2 linked regions of the Pseudonocardia sp. HH130630-07 genome follow. The protein of the gene in region 1 binds, or shares a complex with, the protein of each later gene. Links are inferred from orthologs where the notes say so. Each region holds a gene or a part of one and is shown in the gene's direction. Other genes may lie near its edges.

The links.
Region 2: the proteins of dnaG (region 1) and dnaB are in contact, whole or in part, in a crystal structure (PDB 2R6A), measured with the Geobacillus stearothermophilus proteins. The link is inferred for Pseudonocardia sp. HH130630-07 from one-to-one orthologs. Residues at the interface, in WP_049624496.1 of Geobacillus stearothermophilus: Lys456, Leu457, Leu458, Pro459, Ala460, Asn463, Ala464, Leu467, Leu535, Leu536, Ile537, Ala538, Gln544, Glu545, Asp548, Tyr549, His552; in WP_033016901.1 of Geobacillus stearothermophilus: Ser13, Glu15, Ala16, Gln18, Glu91, Leu92, Asp94, Ala95, Val96, Pro97, Thr98, Ala99, Ala100, Asn101, Tyr104, Tyr105, Ile108.

What each region holds. Positions count from the first base shown.
Region 1 is NZ_CP013854.1:520,978-528,701, reverse strand. The notes cover bases 1-2,937. They hold dnaG (DNA primase), read left to right. Parts: upstream 1-498; coding sequence 499-2,376; downstream 2,377-2,937. Other genes in these bases: AFB00_RS02555 (trans-aconitate 2-methyltransferase), read left to right, coding at 2,919-2,937; AFB00_RS02560 (hypothetical protein), read left to right, coding at 2,373-2,909; AFB00_RS02570 (DMT family transporter), read left to right, coding at 1-488. Also shown: more of AFB00_RS02555, read left to right, coding at 2,938-3,692; AFB00_RS02550 (TetR/AcrR family transcriptional regulator), read right to left, coding at 3,699-4,262; AFB00_RS02545 ((2Fe-2S)-binding protein), read left to right, coding at 4,453-4,905; AFB00_RS02540 (FAD binding domain-containing protein), read left to right, coding at 4,892-5,860; AFB00_RS02535 (xanthine dehydrogenase family protein molybdopterin-binding subunit), read left to right, coding at 5,857-7,724. UniProt on the Escherichia coli protein: RNA polymerase that catalyzes the synthesis of short RNA molecules used as primers for DNA polymerase during DNA replication.
Region 2 is NZ_CP013854.1:2,339,507-2,347,121, forward strand. Bases 2,594-5,421 are described here. They hold dnaB (replicative DNA helicase), read left to right. Parts: upstream 2,594-3,215; coding sequence 3,216-4,628; downstream 4,629-5,421. Other genes in these bases: AFB00_RS11365 (dTDP-4-dehydrorhamnose 3,5-epimerase family protein), read right to left, coding at 4,671-5,198; AFB00_RS11370 (class I SAM-dependent methyltransferase), read left to right, coding at 5,385-5,421. In the rest of the region: AFB00_RS11335 (deoxyribonuclease IV), read right to left, coding at 1-546; rpsF (30S ribosomal protein S6), read left to right, coding at 948-1,262; AFB00_RS11345 (single-stranded DNA-binding protein), read left to right, coding at 1,274-1,831; rpsR (30S ribosomal protein S18), read left to right, coding at 1,884-2,120; rplI (50S ribosomal protein L9), read left to right, coding at 2,138-2,587; more of AFB00_RS11370, read left to right, coding at 5,422-6,524; AFB00_RS11375 (SDR family oxidoreductase), read right to left, coding at 6,542-7,615. UniProt on the Escherichia coli protein: The main replicative DNA helicase, it participates in initiation and elongation during chromosome replication. Travels ahead of the DNA replisome, separating dsDNA into templates for DNA synthesis.

The sequences.
Region 1 (7,724 bases):
GGAGCTCGGTGGTGTTCCCGGTGCTGGGCATGGCGTCGCTGACGGCGGGCACGCTCTACCAGAAGCGGTTCAACGATCGGACGCCCGTGGTGACGAGCGTCGTCGTCCAGATGGCCACCTCGCTGGTCGCCACCCTGGTGGCCTGGCCGTTCCTGGGGGCGCACTGGCTGCCGCCGTCGGGCGGGGCGTGGCTGGCGGTGGGGTGGCTCGGCGTCGTCAACTCGGCCGGGGCCTTCGTGCTCATGTTCCTGCTGCTGCGCTGGCGCTCGACGGTCTTCGTGTCGTCGCTGCTGAACCTGGTCCCGGCGACGACGGCGCTGTGCGCGGTCCCGATCCTCGGCGAGCCGCTGACCGGGCAGGCCCTGCTGGGTCTGGGCATCGCGCTCGTCGGCATGTTCATCGGCGTCGGGCGCCTGCCCGGCTCCCGCGCACCCGCGCCGGAGGAGCCCGGACGGGACCGCGCCCCAGAGCCGGACCGGCGGGCCTAGACTCGGGCCCGTGGCAGGACGGATCCGGGACGCAGACATCACCGAGGTCCGGAACCGCACGCGGGTCGAGGAGATCGTCGAGGAGTACGTGGCGCTCCGCCGCGCCGGCGCCGGGTCCCTCAAGGGACTCTGCCCGTTCCACGACGAGAAGTCGCCGTCGTTCACCGTCCGGCCCTCGCACGGAACGTTCCACTGCTTCGGGTGCGGCGAGCACGGCAGCGTCATCGACTTCGTCATGCGCATGGAGGTCATCGGCTTCCCCGAGGCGGTCGAGCGGCTCGCCGAGCGCTGCGGGGTCCGGCTGACCTACGAGGGCGGCGGCTCGTCGGTCCAGCGGGACCGCGGTACCCGCTCCCGGCTGCTGGAGATCAACCGCAAGGCCGCCGAGTTCTACGCCGAACAGCTGCGCACCCCGGCCGGCCGCGCCGCCGTGCAGTTCCTGTCCGAGCGCGGGTTCGACGCGGCGGCCGCCGAGAAGTTCGGCTGCGGCTACGCGCCGGCCGGCTGGGACACCGTGACCAAGCACCTGCTCGGGCAGGGCTACCAGCTCGACGAGCTGATCAAGTCCGGGGTCGCGAAGGAGGGCAGGCGCGGCGCCATCGACCGGTTCCACCGGCGGCTGCTGTGGCCCATCCGCGACCTCGGCGGCGACGTCGTCGGCTTCGGTGCCCGCCGGCTGTTCGACGACGACGGCATCGAGGCCAAGTACCTCAACACCGCCGAGACGCCGGTCTACCGCAAGACCCACGTGCTGTTCGGCCTGGACCTGGCGAAGCGGGAGATCGCGAAGACCCGGCAGGTGGTCGTGGTCGAGGGCTACACCGACGTGATGGCGATGCACCTGGCCGGGGTGCCGACCGCCGTCGCGTCCTGTGGGACGGCGTTCGGCTCCGAGCACATCTCGGTGATCCGGCGGCTGATCGGTGACGACTCCTTCGACCGCGGCGAGGTCATCTACACCTTCGACGGCGACGCGGCCGGGCAGAACGCCGCGATGAAGGCGTTCGAGGGCGACCAGAGCTTCGCCGCGCAGACCTTCGTCGCGGTCGCGCCGGACGGCCAGGACCCGTGCGACCTGCGCAACAACCACGGCGACGCCGCGGTGAAGGACCTCGTCGCCCGCCGGGAGCCGCTGTTCGAGTTCGCGATCCGCACCGAGCTGCGCTCGCACGACCTGTCCAGCGCCGAGGGCCGGGTCGCGGCCCTGCAGCGCACGGTGCCGCTGGTCGCCCGGATCAAGCGGGAGGACCTGCGCGACGAGTACGCGCGGCGGCTCGCGGGCTGGGTCGGGTGGGACGACATCGCCGTCGTCGTGCGGCGGGTGCGCGAGACCGCCGGGGTGCCGGCCGAGGGCCGGTCCCGCCGCCGGGCCCCGCTGCCCGCACCGAAGGCCGGGGACACCCAGCTGCACCTGCAGCGGGAGGCGCTCAAGGCCGCGCTGCAGATCCCCGGCGTCGTCGGCCCCGGGTTCGACGAGCTGCCCGAGGCCGGGTTCACCCACCCGCAGTTCGCCGCGGTGCACCGGGCGATCCTCGCCGCCGGCGGTGTCTCCGGCGGTGTCTCCGGCGGGCTCGACGGGTCGCAGTGGCTGGACGCGGTGGGCGCCGAGATCGCCACCGACGACGTGAAGCGGCTGGTCAGCGAGCTGGCGGTGGAGGACCTGGAGCTGCCCAAGCGCAACACCGACGAGCTCCGGTACGTCAACGGGGTGCTCGCCGGGGTGCGGCTGGGCCTGGTCGAGCGCGAGATCGCCGACCTCAAGTCCCAGCTGCAGCGGACCAACTCCGAGACCGACCACGAGGAGTACATGGAGCTGTTCGGCGTGCTGGTGCCGCTGGAGCAGTACAAGATCGCGCTGCGCGAGCAGGCGGCCGGGGTGGCGTCGTGAGCGGCCTGTGGGGCCGGTTGTTCGGCCGCGACCCGGTGCCGGACGCGGTCGCCGCCCGGCTGGAGGCTGAGGAGGCCGTGGTCGCGACGGCCGAGGTCGCCGGCGGCGGCGCGCTCGTCGTGACGTCGTGGGGGATCTGGCCCCCGGCCGACGACGCCGGGGGAGCAGCGGAGCGGATCGGCTGGCACGAGATCGCCAAGGCGACCTGGGACACGACGTCGCTGGTCGTGGTCCCGACGGTCGCCGAGCCGATCGCACCCGGCACCGACCTGCTGTCCGACGCCCGGCCCCGCCGGTTCCGGCTGGCGGATCCGGGGAAGGTGCCCCAGGCCGTCCAGGAGCGGGTGAACCAGTCGATCCGGACCCGCAACCGGCGCGAGCTGCCCGGCGGCGGGGCCTGGGTGCTGCAGCGCAGGATCCCGGGCCGGGACGGCCTCGTCGTCCAGGTCCGGCCGGACCCGGGGACCGACCCGGACGCGGCCCGGCGGCTGGCCGAGGGGATCGCGGGGCGGCTGCCCGGCGGGACCGGATGAGGGAGTGACATGACGGCGACCAGCTGGGACCCGGACCTGTACCGGGCGTTCGACGACCACCGGTCCCGGCCGTTCGCCGATCTGCTCGCCCGCGTCGGCGAACTCGATCCCGCCCTGACGCGGGTGGTCGACGCGGGCTGCGGGCCGGGCCACCTCACCGGGCTGCTGGCCCGGCGCTGGCCCGCGGCGACGGTGCAGGCGTTCGACTCCTCACCGGAGATGGTGGAGGCGGCGCGGCGGGCCGGGGTCGACGCCGGCCTGGTCGACGTCCGGGACTGGGCGCCGCCGCGCGACACCGGTCTGGTCGTCACCAACGCCGTGCTGCAGTGGGTGCCCGAGCACGCCGGGATCCTGCGGAGCTGGGCCACCGCGCTCGCGCCGGGGGCGTGGCTGGCGATGCAGGTGCCCGGCAACTTCGACGCACCGTCGCACGCGCTCACCCGTGAGGTCGCGGCCCGGCCGCACTGGCGCGACCGGTTCGAGCTGCGCGGCAGCGGGACCGTGCTCGACCCGCTCGGCTACGCGGAGCTGCTCGCCGTCGCCGGTGCCGAGGTGGACGCCTGGGAGACCACCTACCTGCAGCGGCTCGACGGCGCGGACCCGGTGCTGCACTGGCTCTCCGGGACCGCGCTGCGCCCGATCCGGGACGCCCTCGACGACACCGCCTACGCGGCCTTCGTCGACGAGCTGGCCCCGGAGCTGCGCGCCGCCTACCCGCGGGCCGCCGACGGCGGCACCTGGTTCCCGTTCCGCCGGGTGTTCGTGGTGGCGCGCATCCGCTGAGGCGGCTCAGCCGGCCGACATCCCGCGCCACACCAGGTCGGTGAGGTCCGCGGCGGACTGCTGCCAGTCGCCGGCCGGGTCGAGGAAGAAGAGCCCGCTCAGACCGCGCAGGGCGGTCTCGGGATCCACGTCGGCCCGGATCGTCCCGGCCAGGACGTTGGCCTCGACCAGGGTCGAGGCCGCCCCGAGCATCGACCGGTAGGCGTCGGCCGCCACGCCGTCGTCGGCCGAGCTCGCGGCCTGCAGCGCGGAGGCCAGGCCCCGCTTGGTCATCATGTAGCGCGCGAGGTGCTCGGTCGCCCAGGTCCGGAACGCCTGCTCCGGGGGGTGCGCCCGGAGCAGGCCGGGCACCACCTCGACGAGGTGCGCCACCTCCCGCCGGTAGACCGCGAGGACCAGCGCGTCGCGGGTGGGGAAGTGCCGGTAGACGGTGCCGACCCCGACCCCCGCCTGCTTCGCGATCGCGTTGAAGGAGAGTTCGCCCGCCGTGACCGACGCGGCCGCGGCGGCCAGTATCCGGTCGTGGTTGCGCCGGGTGTCCGCGCGGCGATGGCTGACCGATCCCGTCATCCTCACCTGCCCGTCGAATCGACTCGTAGGCCCGCAGATGCGGTGTCGGCGGCCTACTCCCAGATCCGGCAGTCTACCGATCTGCTGAGCGGATAAATATCCGCTAGGCTGGGTCCGTTCCCGAACCACCACCCGAACCACCACCGGGCCCTGTCGGCGATCCCGCCGCGGCCCGCGGGAGAGAGAGCCAGTGGAGATCTCACTCGACATCAACGGTAGTCCCGAACGGCTGAGTGTCGAACCGGGAGTCACGCTCCTGGACGCGCTGCGCGAGCGGCTCGACATCACCGGCCCGAAGAAGGGGTGCGACCGCGGCCAGTGCGGCGCGTGCACCGTGCACGTCGGCGGGCGCCCCGTGCTGTCCTGCCTCACCCTCGCGGCCACCGTGCGCGAGCCGGTGACCACCGTGGAGGGCCTGGCCCCCGACGGCGAGCTGCACCCGGTGCAGCGTGCCTTCGCCGACCAGGACGCCATGCAGTGCGGCTTCTGCACCTCCGGACAGGTCATGTCCGCCGTCGCGGCGGTCGAGCAGGACGTCCCCGACGTCCGGGAGTTCATGTCCGGCAACCTCCGCCGGTGCGCGGCCTACCCCAACATCGTCGCGGCGATCGAGCAGGCGAGGAGCACCGATGCGTCCGTTTGAGCTGACCGCGCCGTCGACGGTGGACGACGCCCTCGCCGCCCCCGGCACCGTCCTCGCGGGCGGGACCACGCTCGTCGACCTGATGAAGCTCGACGTCCTCACGCCGGAGCACGTCGTGGACATCACCGCGCTGCCCCTGCGCGGCGTGCACGGCAGCGCGACCGGAGGCCTGCGGATCGGGGCCCTGGAGCGGATGAGCGACGTCGCCGCGCACCCGGAGACGCCCGCGGTGGCCTCCCGTGCGCTGCTGCTCAGCGCGTCCCAGCAGCTGCGCAACATGGCGACGATCGGCGGGAACCTGATGCAGCGGACCCGCTGCAGCTACTACCGCGACGTCACCGTGGGGTGCAACCGGCGCGAGCCCGGCACCGGCTGCCCGGCCGTCGAGGGCGCCAACCGGATGCACGCCATCCTCGGCACCAGCGACTCCTGCGTGGCCACCCACGCCAGCGACCTCGCCGTCGCACTCGTCGCGCTCGACGCGCGGGTGGAACTCGTGCACGCCGACGGCGGGCGCACGCTCGCCCTGACCGACTTCTACCGGACCCCGGGGGACACCCCGGAGGTCGAGCACGACCTGCGGCCCGGCGAGCTGATCAGCGAGATCGTGCTCCCGCCGGTGCCGGACTCGGTCCGTTCCACCTACGTGAAGGTGCGCGACCGCGCGTCCTACGAGTTCGCGCTGTGCTCCGCGGCGGTCGTCCTCGACGTCCGCGACGGCCGCATCGCCGACGCCCGGGTGGCGGTCGGCGGCGTCGGGACGGTGCCGTGGGCGCTGCCCGCCGTCGCCGAGGCGCTGCGCGGTGCGCCGCTCACCGAGGAGGCCTTCGAGGCCGCGGCCGCGTCGGCCGCCGACGGTGCCCGGCCGCTGGCCCAGAACGCGTACAAGATGTCCCTGGTGCGCCGGACGGTCGTCCGCGCCCTGCTCGAGGCGACGGAGGAGGACCGCACATGACCGGCCGTCTGGATGCGCCGTTGAAGGTGACCGGCGGCGCGCGGTACGGGCTCGACCGCACCGCGCCCGGCATGGTCTACGGCTACGTCGTGGTCAGCACGATCGCGAACGGCGAGATCACCGCGATGGACGTCGACGCGGCCCGGGACGCCCCGGGCGTCGTGGCCGTCTACACGCCGTTCGCGCCGCTGGAGCTGACCACGCCCGAGTCCCCGGTGATGGGGAAGACCTGGGTCCCGCTGCAGAACACCGAGGTCGCCTACCACGGGCAGCCGATCGGTTTCGTCGTCGCCGAGACGTTCGAGCAGGCCAGGGACGCGGCGATGCTGGTCCGGACCGAGTACCGGACGCGGCCGGCGCGGACCTCGCTGACCGAGCACCTCGCCGACGCCGAGGACGCCCCGCCGAGCATGTCCGGTGAGCCGCCCGAGCTCGCCGTGCTCGCCGACGGCGTCGAGTCGATCGACGACGCGCTGGCCGACAGCCCGGTCGTCGTCGACGCCACGTACGTCACCGCCACCCAGAACCACGCCGCCATGGAGCCGCACTCCGCCGTGGCGACCTGGGAGGACGGCCGGTTCACGGTGTACAGCGGCACCCAGGGCTCCGACCTGCAGGCCGGGTCGCTCGCCACGGCGCTGGGTGTGGAGCCCGCGGCCGTGCACGCGGTCAACCCGTTCGTCGGGGGCGCGTTCGGGGGCAAGGGGCACACCGCGGTGCCGGCGTTCCTGGCCGCCGCGGCGGCCCGCGCACTGGGCCGGCCGGTCAAGGCCGCGCTGACCCGGGAGCAGGTCTTCACCGCGACGGCCAACCGGCCGGGGACCGTGCAGCGGCTGACGATCGGCGCGGAGAAGGACGGCACCCTCGTCGCGCTGCGCCACGACTCGTGGTCCAGCACGCCGATGGACCGGACGTTCATCGAGCCGACGTCGCACGGGACGTCGCGAGAGTGGTACGCCACCCCGAACCTGGCCATCAGCCAGAAGATGGTCCCGCTGAACATCCCGTCGACGACGTTCATGCGGGCCCCGGGTGAGGCACCGGGGTCGTTCGCGCTGGAGAGTGCGATCGACGAGCTCGCCGTCGCGCTGGACATGGACCCGATCGAGCTGCGCCGGCGCAACAACTCGGTCGCGCCGCCCGGCAAGGACCTGCAGTGGTCGAGCAAGCACCTGGACGAGTGCTTCACCGTCGGCGCGGCCCGGTTCGGCTGGTCGGCGCGCACTCCGGGCGGTCGGACCGACGGGGACTGGCAGGTCGGGCTCGGCACCGCCGTCGCGATGTTCCCGGCCCTGCGGTTCCCCGCCTCGGTCCGGATCACCCTGAACGACGACGACACGGCCGAGGTCGCGACCAGCGGCGCGGACCCCGGTACCGGTCTGCTGACGATCCTGTCGCTGTTCGGGGCGGAGTCCCTGGACATCGACGCCGAGCGGGTCACCCCCCGTCTCGGTGACTCGGCGCTGCCGGCCGGTGGCATGTCCGGTGGCTCGACCGCCACGGCCAGCGTCGCCTCGGCGATCATGGTCGCGGCCCCGCAGGCGATCGACGAGCTGATCGCCCTGGCCTCGGGACCCGGCGGCCCGCTGGAGGGCACGGAGCCGACCTACGCCGACGGCCGGGTGCAGGTCGACGGCGGCCGGAGCCTGACCTTCGGCGAGGTGCTGAAGGCGGTCGGGCGCTCCTCGCTGGCCGTCACCGGTTCGGCAGCGCCGGGGGAGGAGATGACCAAGCACTCGTTCAGCTCGTTCGGCGCCCAGTTCTGCGAGGTGCGGGTGCACCGCCGGACCCGGGAGATCCGGGTGTCGCGGATGCTCGGCGTGTACGACGCGGGCCGGATCATCAACCCGCAGCCGGCCCGCAG
Region 2 (7,615 bases), 1.8 Mb from region 1 along the record:
CACGATCCCGGCCAGTTCCTCGCCGCCGGCGAAGGCGTGGCAGGTGTCGAGGCAGAAACCGACCCCGAACTCCCCGACCGCGTCCCAGAGCCGGGCGAGCGCGTCGAACCGGCGGGCCATCGCGTTGTCGCCGCCAGCGGTGTTCTCGATCAGGACCGGTACGTCGAACCCGTGCTCGCCGGCCTGGCGCTCCACGAACTTGCGCCAGTTGTCGACGCCGGTGGCCGGGTCCTCGCCCGCGGTCACGTGCCCGCCGTGCACCACCAGCCCGAACGCGCCGACCTCCGCCGCACCGGCCAGGTGCTGCTGGACGATCTTGCGCGACGGGATGCGGATCCGGTTGTTCGTCGAGGCGACGTTCGCGACGTAGGGGGCGTGCACCACCACCGCCACGTCGGAGCCGGCCAGCTCGGCGGCCCGCGGGTGCGGCGGCGGCTTCTTCCAGCCCTGGGGGTCGGACAGGAACAGCTGGATCACCTCGGCGCCCACCTCACCGGCCGCGGCCAGCGGATCCTCGGCGTCCCGGACGTGCGCTCCGATCTGCATGCCGCCACGGTAGCGAGCGCACCGGCCCGCCCACCCACCCCGCGGCCCCACCCGCCCCGCGCCCACTCGCCCCCGCGGCCGGCCCACTCATGGAGCCAGAGCCTCGTCCCACCGGGCCGAAGCTCCATGAGTACATCCGGCCCGGGGTGCACTCATGGAGCGAAAGCCCGGCGACGCGAGGCTTTAGCTCCATGAGTGCGGCTGCGGCGGGGTGAGCGGCGGCGGGGTGGGTGGGCGTACCCGCAGGTCGGGGGCCGAGGGGGCGTTGGTAGCCTGCTCGGAGCCATCCCGGTGGTGCGGCGCGATCTGTGTGCCGTGGACCGCCGGGGTGTGTTGAGAACCTCCTGTCGCGGCCGTCCGGGTCGCGACCGTCACGAGTCCATAGGAGGTGAGTGGTTCTCATGCGTCATTACGAGGTCATGGTCATCCTCGACGGAAGCCTGGACGAGCGCACCGTGCAGCCGTCCCTGGAGCAGTTCCTCACCGTCGTGAAGAGCGACGGCGGATCGGTCGAGAAGATCGAGGTCTGGGGCAAGCGCCGCCTGGCCTACGAGATCCGGAAGCAGAGCGAGGCCATCTACGCGGTCGTCGAGATCGCCGCGGAGCCGGCCACGGTCACCGAGCTGGACCGCCAGCTGGGTCTGAACGAGTCCGTGCTGCGCACCAAGGTGCTGCGCAAGGACCTCACCCGCACGCCGGCGCCCGCCGCAGACTGAGAGGACCCGTCATGGCCGGAGAGACCGTGATCACCGTCGTGGGCAACCTGACGGCGGATCCCGAGCTGCGCTTCACACCCTCCGGCGCCGCGGTCGCCAACTTCACCGTCGCGTCCACCCCGCGCACCTTCGACCGCCAGTCCGGCGAGTGGAAGGACGGCGAGGCACTGTTCCTGCGCTGCAACATCTGGCGCCAGGCGGCGGAGAACGTCGCCGAGTCACTGACCCGCGGTGCGCGGGTCGTGGTCCAGGGCCGGCTCCGCCAGCGCTCCTTCGAGACGAAGGAGGGCGAGAAGCGCACCGTCGTGGAGATGGAGGTCGACGAGGTCGGCCCCTCGCTCCGCTACGCGACCGCCAAGGTCAACAAGGTCAACCGGGGCGGAGGCTCCGGTGGCTTCGGTGGCGGCGGCGGTTACGACGGCGGCGGTAGCGGCTTCGGCGGTGGCGGCGGCCAGCAGGGCGGCGGCGGCAACTCCGGGGGCGGCAACTCCGGCGGCTATGACGATCCCTGGGGTTCGGCCCCGCCCGCCGGCAGTGGCGCGGCGTCGAACGACGAACCCCCGTTCTGATCCACGCACCCACCGTCCGCGACGGGCGGTGGACGACTCCAGGAGCACCACCATGGCCAAGGCCATCGTGCGCAAGCCGAAGAAGAAGGTCTGCGCGTTCTGCAAGGACAAGGCGCAGGCGATCGACTACAAGGACACCGGCCTGCTGCGGAAGTTCATCTCCGACCGGGGCAAGATCCGGGCCCGCCGGGTGACCGGCAACTGCCGTCAGCACCAGCGGGACGTCGCCGTCGCGGTCAAGAACTCCCGCGAGGTGGCGCTGCTGCCCTACACCTCGACCGCGCGCTGAGACAGGGGAGAACGCAGATGAAGCTGATCCTCAACGCCGACGTCCCGAACCTGGGCGCGCCCGGCGACATCGTCGAGGTCAAGGACGGCTACGGCCGCAACTACCTGATCCCGCGCAAGCTCGCCGTCGTGGCCACCCGTGGCTCCGAGAAGCAGGTCGAGCAGATCCGCCGGGCCCGCAAGGTCCGCGAGATCCGGGACCTGGGGCACGCCCAGCAGGTCGACTCGCAGCTGAAGAACCTGAACGTCACGGTGCCGGCCAAGTCCGGTGCCAACGGGCGGCTGTTCGGCTCGGTCACCCCGCTCGCGGTCGTCGACGCGGTGAAGGCCGCCGGCGGCCCGGTGCTCGACAAGCGCACCGTCGACGTCCCGGGGCACATCAAGGAGCTCGGCAAGCACCAGGTGCAGGTCCGCCTGCACCCGGAGGTCACCACCGAGCTGGCGATCGCGGTCGTCGCAGCAGGCTGAGCTGTGACAGTGGTCACTTGACCACTGAACGTAGTCAGGGCGGTGTCCGGAACCACGGTTCCGGACACCGCCCTTTCGTGTCTCCAGGGCGTCCCGGTGGGGAGCGTGGTGGCGGTGTGCGACGCCGGGCGGGCTCCCCGACCCGACCGGGCGACCGCACGAAGGGTGCTCCGTCACCCGGCCGACACGCCGGAGCGATACCGGGCCGGGCGTCGGGCGGAGCTGTGGATGCGCCGGACGGTGAGCGGTCGCCCGAGTGCTCCGACACGCCGAGAAACGGCGTGCGCCGACACGCCACAGCAAAGTTGTCCACATCAGCTGATCACGCTCTGACCTGCTGATTCCTCGAATTCGGCAGTGCTGTCCCCAACTTGTCCACAGCGCCGTCCCGGGACGGGCGGTCTCGGTGCACAGTCCATCCCCATGTCGATCACCAGAGTGGTTCGCACTGCCCCGCCCGGGCGACCTAGCCTCGGTGGCACCGGACCGGCGAGGTGGTCGGCGCGTCCCGCGCCCGGCGACGACCGCCCGGACCGGACACCACGGGAGATCCGTCGAGAAGTGCCGGATCGTCCCTCGCGCATCGAACGTGTGTTCGGTAGGCTGGTCATCGGGGGTGACGCTGCGTATGGCTCTGACCGACGACCGTCCTACGGGCAGGCCCCGCGCCGTCCGGGACGGCGAGCAGTCCGGCTCGGGCGACGGCGGGAGCGGCGCCTTCGACCGGCAGCCGCCCCAGGACCTCACGGCGGAACAGTCCGTGCTCGGCGGCATGCTCCTGAGCAAGGACGCGATCGCCGACGTGGTGGAGGTGCTGCGGCCCGAGGACTTCTACCGGCCCGCGCACCAGACCGTCTACGAGACCATCCTGGATCTCTACGGCCGCGGTGAGCCGGCCGACGCGGTGACGGTGTCGGCGGAGCTGCAGCGCCGGGGCGAGCTCGTCCGGCTCGGCGGCGCGCCCTACCTGCACACCCTGATCGCGACCGTGCCGACCGCGGCGAACGCCGCCTACTACGCCGAGATCGTCGGCGAGAAGGCGATCCTGCGCCGGCTGGTCGAGGCGGGCACCCGGATCGTGCAGCTCGGGTACCACGGCAACGAGGGCGGCGAGGTCGAGGAGGTCGTCGACCGGGCGCAGGCCGCGGTCTACGAGGTCACCGAGCGCACCACCACCGAGGACTACACGGTGCTGGAGGAGCTGCTCCAGCCCACGATGGACGAGATCGACGCGATCGCCTCCCAGGGCGGGGTCGCGGCGGGCGTGCCGACCGGGTTCGCCGATCTCGACGCGGTGACCAACGGCCTGCACCCGGGCCAGATGGTCGTCGTCGCGGCCCGGCCGGGTCTGGGTAAGTCGACCCTCGGCCTGGACTTCGCTCGGTCGTGCTCCATCCGCAACGGCATGACCAGCGCGTTCTTCTCGCTGGAGATGAGCAAGTCCGAGATCGTGATGCGCCTGCTCTCGGCGGAGGCACGCATCCGGCTGGCCGACATGCGTGCGGGCCGGATGTCGGACGAGGACTGGACGCGGATGGCGCGGCGGATGTCGGAGATCTCCGAGGCGCCGCTCTACATCGACGACTCGCCGAACCTGACGCTGATGGAGATCCGGGCGAAGGCCCGCCGGATGAAGCAGCGCAACGACCTGAAACTGATCATCCTCGACTACCTGCAGCTGATGACCTCGGGCCGCAAGGTGGAGTCGCGGCAGCAGGAGGTCTCGGAGTTCTCCCGGCAGATCAAGCTGATCGCCAAGGAGCTCGAGGTGCCGGTCGTCGCGATGAGCCAGCTGAACCGTGGTCCCGAGCAGCGCACCGACAAGCGGCCGATGCTGTCGGACCTGCGTGAGTCCGGCTCGATCGAGCAGGACGCGGACATGGTGGTGCTCCTGCACCGGCCGGACGCGTTCGAGCAGGACGACCCGCGGGCCGGCGAGGCGGACCTGATCCTGGCCAAGCACCGTAACGGCCCCACGACCACGATCACCGTGGCGCACCAGCTGCACTACAGCCGGTTCTCCGACCTCGCCCACGGCTGAGCCCGGGCGTTCCCGGGGCCGGTCACCAGAGCCCGGGGCCGGTCACCAGAGGGAGACGCGGTCCCGGCGGGGTCCGGGTGGAGCGCCCAGCCGGGAGCACAACGCGTCCCAGGACCGGTCGTCGTCCGGCGTGCGGCGCGGGCGGGGATCCAGCCAGCGGATGTTCAGGTCCGGGTCGTCGGGATCGGCGCGCAGCTGCTCCCGCTCCGCGGGGAGGACGGCCGCCCGCACCTCGACGACGGTCTCCCCGGCGACGGCCTGCACGCCGTACAGGCAGCCCGGCGGGACGAGCAGCATCGCGTCGTCCTCGACCAGGGTGACGGCGAGCCGGCCGAACGTCCCGGCGTCGGGCCGGGCGTCGATCACGGCGGTGTAGCCGGCCCCGGACAGCACCCGGACCAGCACCGGCTCGTCGAGATGGCCGTGCAACCCGTGCACGGCGCCACGCGACGGTTGCCGACGACGACGCAGCGTGAACATCGACAGATCCGGGACCGGGCCGGAGCCCGGCCCAGTCCGCCCCGGGCCGAGCAGCAGCGCGCCCGGCACGACAGTGGCCACGACCTGCATGCGCTGCTCCCCTCGGTCGGATCGGCACCCCCGCGGGACGCGACGGTGCGGCCGGATTCCGGTACCGGTAGGGAAACGAGCGAGCGGCCCGATGGTGACGCAGCGCGAGATCGTGCTGCTCCGAACGAGTTCCCGCCGGCGCCGCCACCCCGGCCTCTACCATCGCGCCCAGCGGACGGAGCGGGGGTGGGGACGGTGCGGATGCGGTGCCGCTGCTGCGGGTCCGTCGACGGGAGGACCGTCCTGGACCTCGGGGAACAGCCGCCGTGGGACCGCATGCCCCCGGTCGCCGACCCGCTCCCGGACCCGGCGACCCCGCTGCGCATGTGGTTGTGCGGATCCTGCGGGCTGGCCCAGCTCGAGATCGACGCCGACGTCACCGAGGAGCCGGCCGCCGTCGAACCGCTGGCGGTCCTCGAGCAGAGCGACCAGGCGATCGACCGGCTGGTGCGGGAGGGCGTGGTCGGTCCGGGCCGCCGGGTGGTCGAGTTCGGCAGCCCGCACGGCGGGTCCTGGCTCCCCCGGCTGACCGGCCACGGCACGACCGACGCCGGCCGGGACGCCGGACCGGGGACGGCGGACCTGGTCGTCGACGTCTACGGGCTGCTGCACGAACCGGACCAGGGGGTGGCCCTGCGCCGCCGGGCCGCGCTGCTCGCCGACGGCGGGACGCTCGCGCTGCAGCTCCTGCCGCTGGACACCCTCGTCCGCGACGGCCAGTGGTACGACCTGCGGCACGGCCACCACGCGTACTGGTCGCTCACGGCCCTGGCGGCCGCCCTGCGGGCGCACGGCCTGGGCGTGCACCGCGCGTGGTGGTACCCGCTGTCCGGCGGGACCCTGCTCGTCACCGCCCGGGCCGGTGCGGAACCGGACCGGGAGACCCGCCGGATGCTGCGGGAGTCCGGCGGGCTCGATCTCACCACCCCGGCCGGCCTCGCCGGGCTGCAGGACGCAGCGGACCAGGCCCACCGGCTCCGGGACTGGCTCGCCGGGCAGCGCCGGGCCGGCCGGATGGTCGCCGGCTACGGTGCGGCGTCCCGGGCGGTGCCGCTGGTCTGCCGGGCCGGGCTCTCCGCCGACCTGCTGGCGGCCGTCGGCGATGCCGCGCCGACCCGGCAGGGGCGCCGGATGCCGGGTACCGACGTGCCCATCGTCTCCCCCGCCGAGCTCGCCGCGCTGCGCCCGGACCGGGTCGTGCTGTTCGTGCCGGAACTGGCCGGCGAGGTGCGGGCCGCGCTGCCGGGCGTCGAGCGCGACGGTGGGCGGTGGGTCGTCCTCGACCCCGCCCCGAGGGTGCTCGACCCCGTGGTGGTCGCTCGCTGAGCCCGTCCCGGTCGGCGTCAGGCCGCCCGGTCGGACCGCCGCCGTCCCCGCGAGCGCAGCCAGGACGGCCGCCGGGTGGCCGGTGCGGGATCGGACCCGGTGCGTTCGGCCGTGCGCGTAATGTTGCGGACCATGCCGCCGAACACGATGCCGTGGAACGGTGCCACCGACCACCAGTAGAGGTAGCCCGGCAGCCCGTGCGGGATGAACACGGCGCGCTGCCGGTAGACCGAGCCACCCGGCCGCGGGGCCACCGACATCTCCAGCCAGGCCCGTCCGGGCACCTTCATCTCGGCCCGCAGCCGGAGCAGGCCGTCCTGCGGGCCGAGGTCGCTCCCGTCCGGGCGGGAGCCCCCCGGCTCGATCAGCCGCTCGACCCGCCACCAGTCCAGCGCGTCGCCGGTGTGCAGGTCGTCCGGGTCGCGCCGGCCGCGGGAGAGCCCCACCCCGCCGACGGCCCGGTCCATCCAGCCGCGCACCGACCAGGCCAGCGGGAACGAGTACCAGCCGCGCTCGCCGCCGATCCCCTCGACGACCGTCCACAGCCGCTCCGGCGACGCGCTGGTCGGCTGCTCGCGCTCGTCGAGGTAGACGCTGCCGCCGGACCAGTCCGGGTCGCTGGGCAGCGGGTCCGACGGCACGTTCCCGGTGCTGGCACCGGACCAGCGGGTCTCCACCTCGCCGTCGGTGATCCGGGCGAGCGCCAGCTCGACGGCGCGCTCGTAGCCGATCAACCCGCCCGCGGGGTCCGGCACGTACCGGGTGATGTCGTTCTCGGCGCAGACGACCTCGTGCACCAGCGACTCGATCAGCGGCTTCGCGATCGACTTCGGGACCGGGGTGACGACGTTGATCCAGTGCGCCGACAGCGACGGGGACAGCACCGGCACCGGCACGATCCGGCGCCGGGACAGCCGGGCGACCGTCGCGTAGCGCTGCATCATCTCCAGGTAGGTGAGGACGTCCGGGCCGCCGACGTCGAAGGTCCGGTTCAGCTCGTCCGGGATCTCGGCCACCCGGATCAGGTAGCGCAGCACGTCGCGCACCGCGATCGGCTGGATCCGGTTGTGCACCCAGCTCGGCGTGACCAT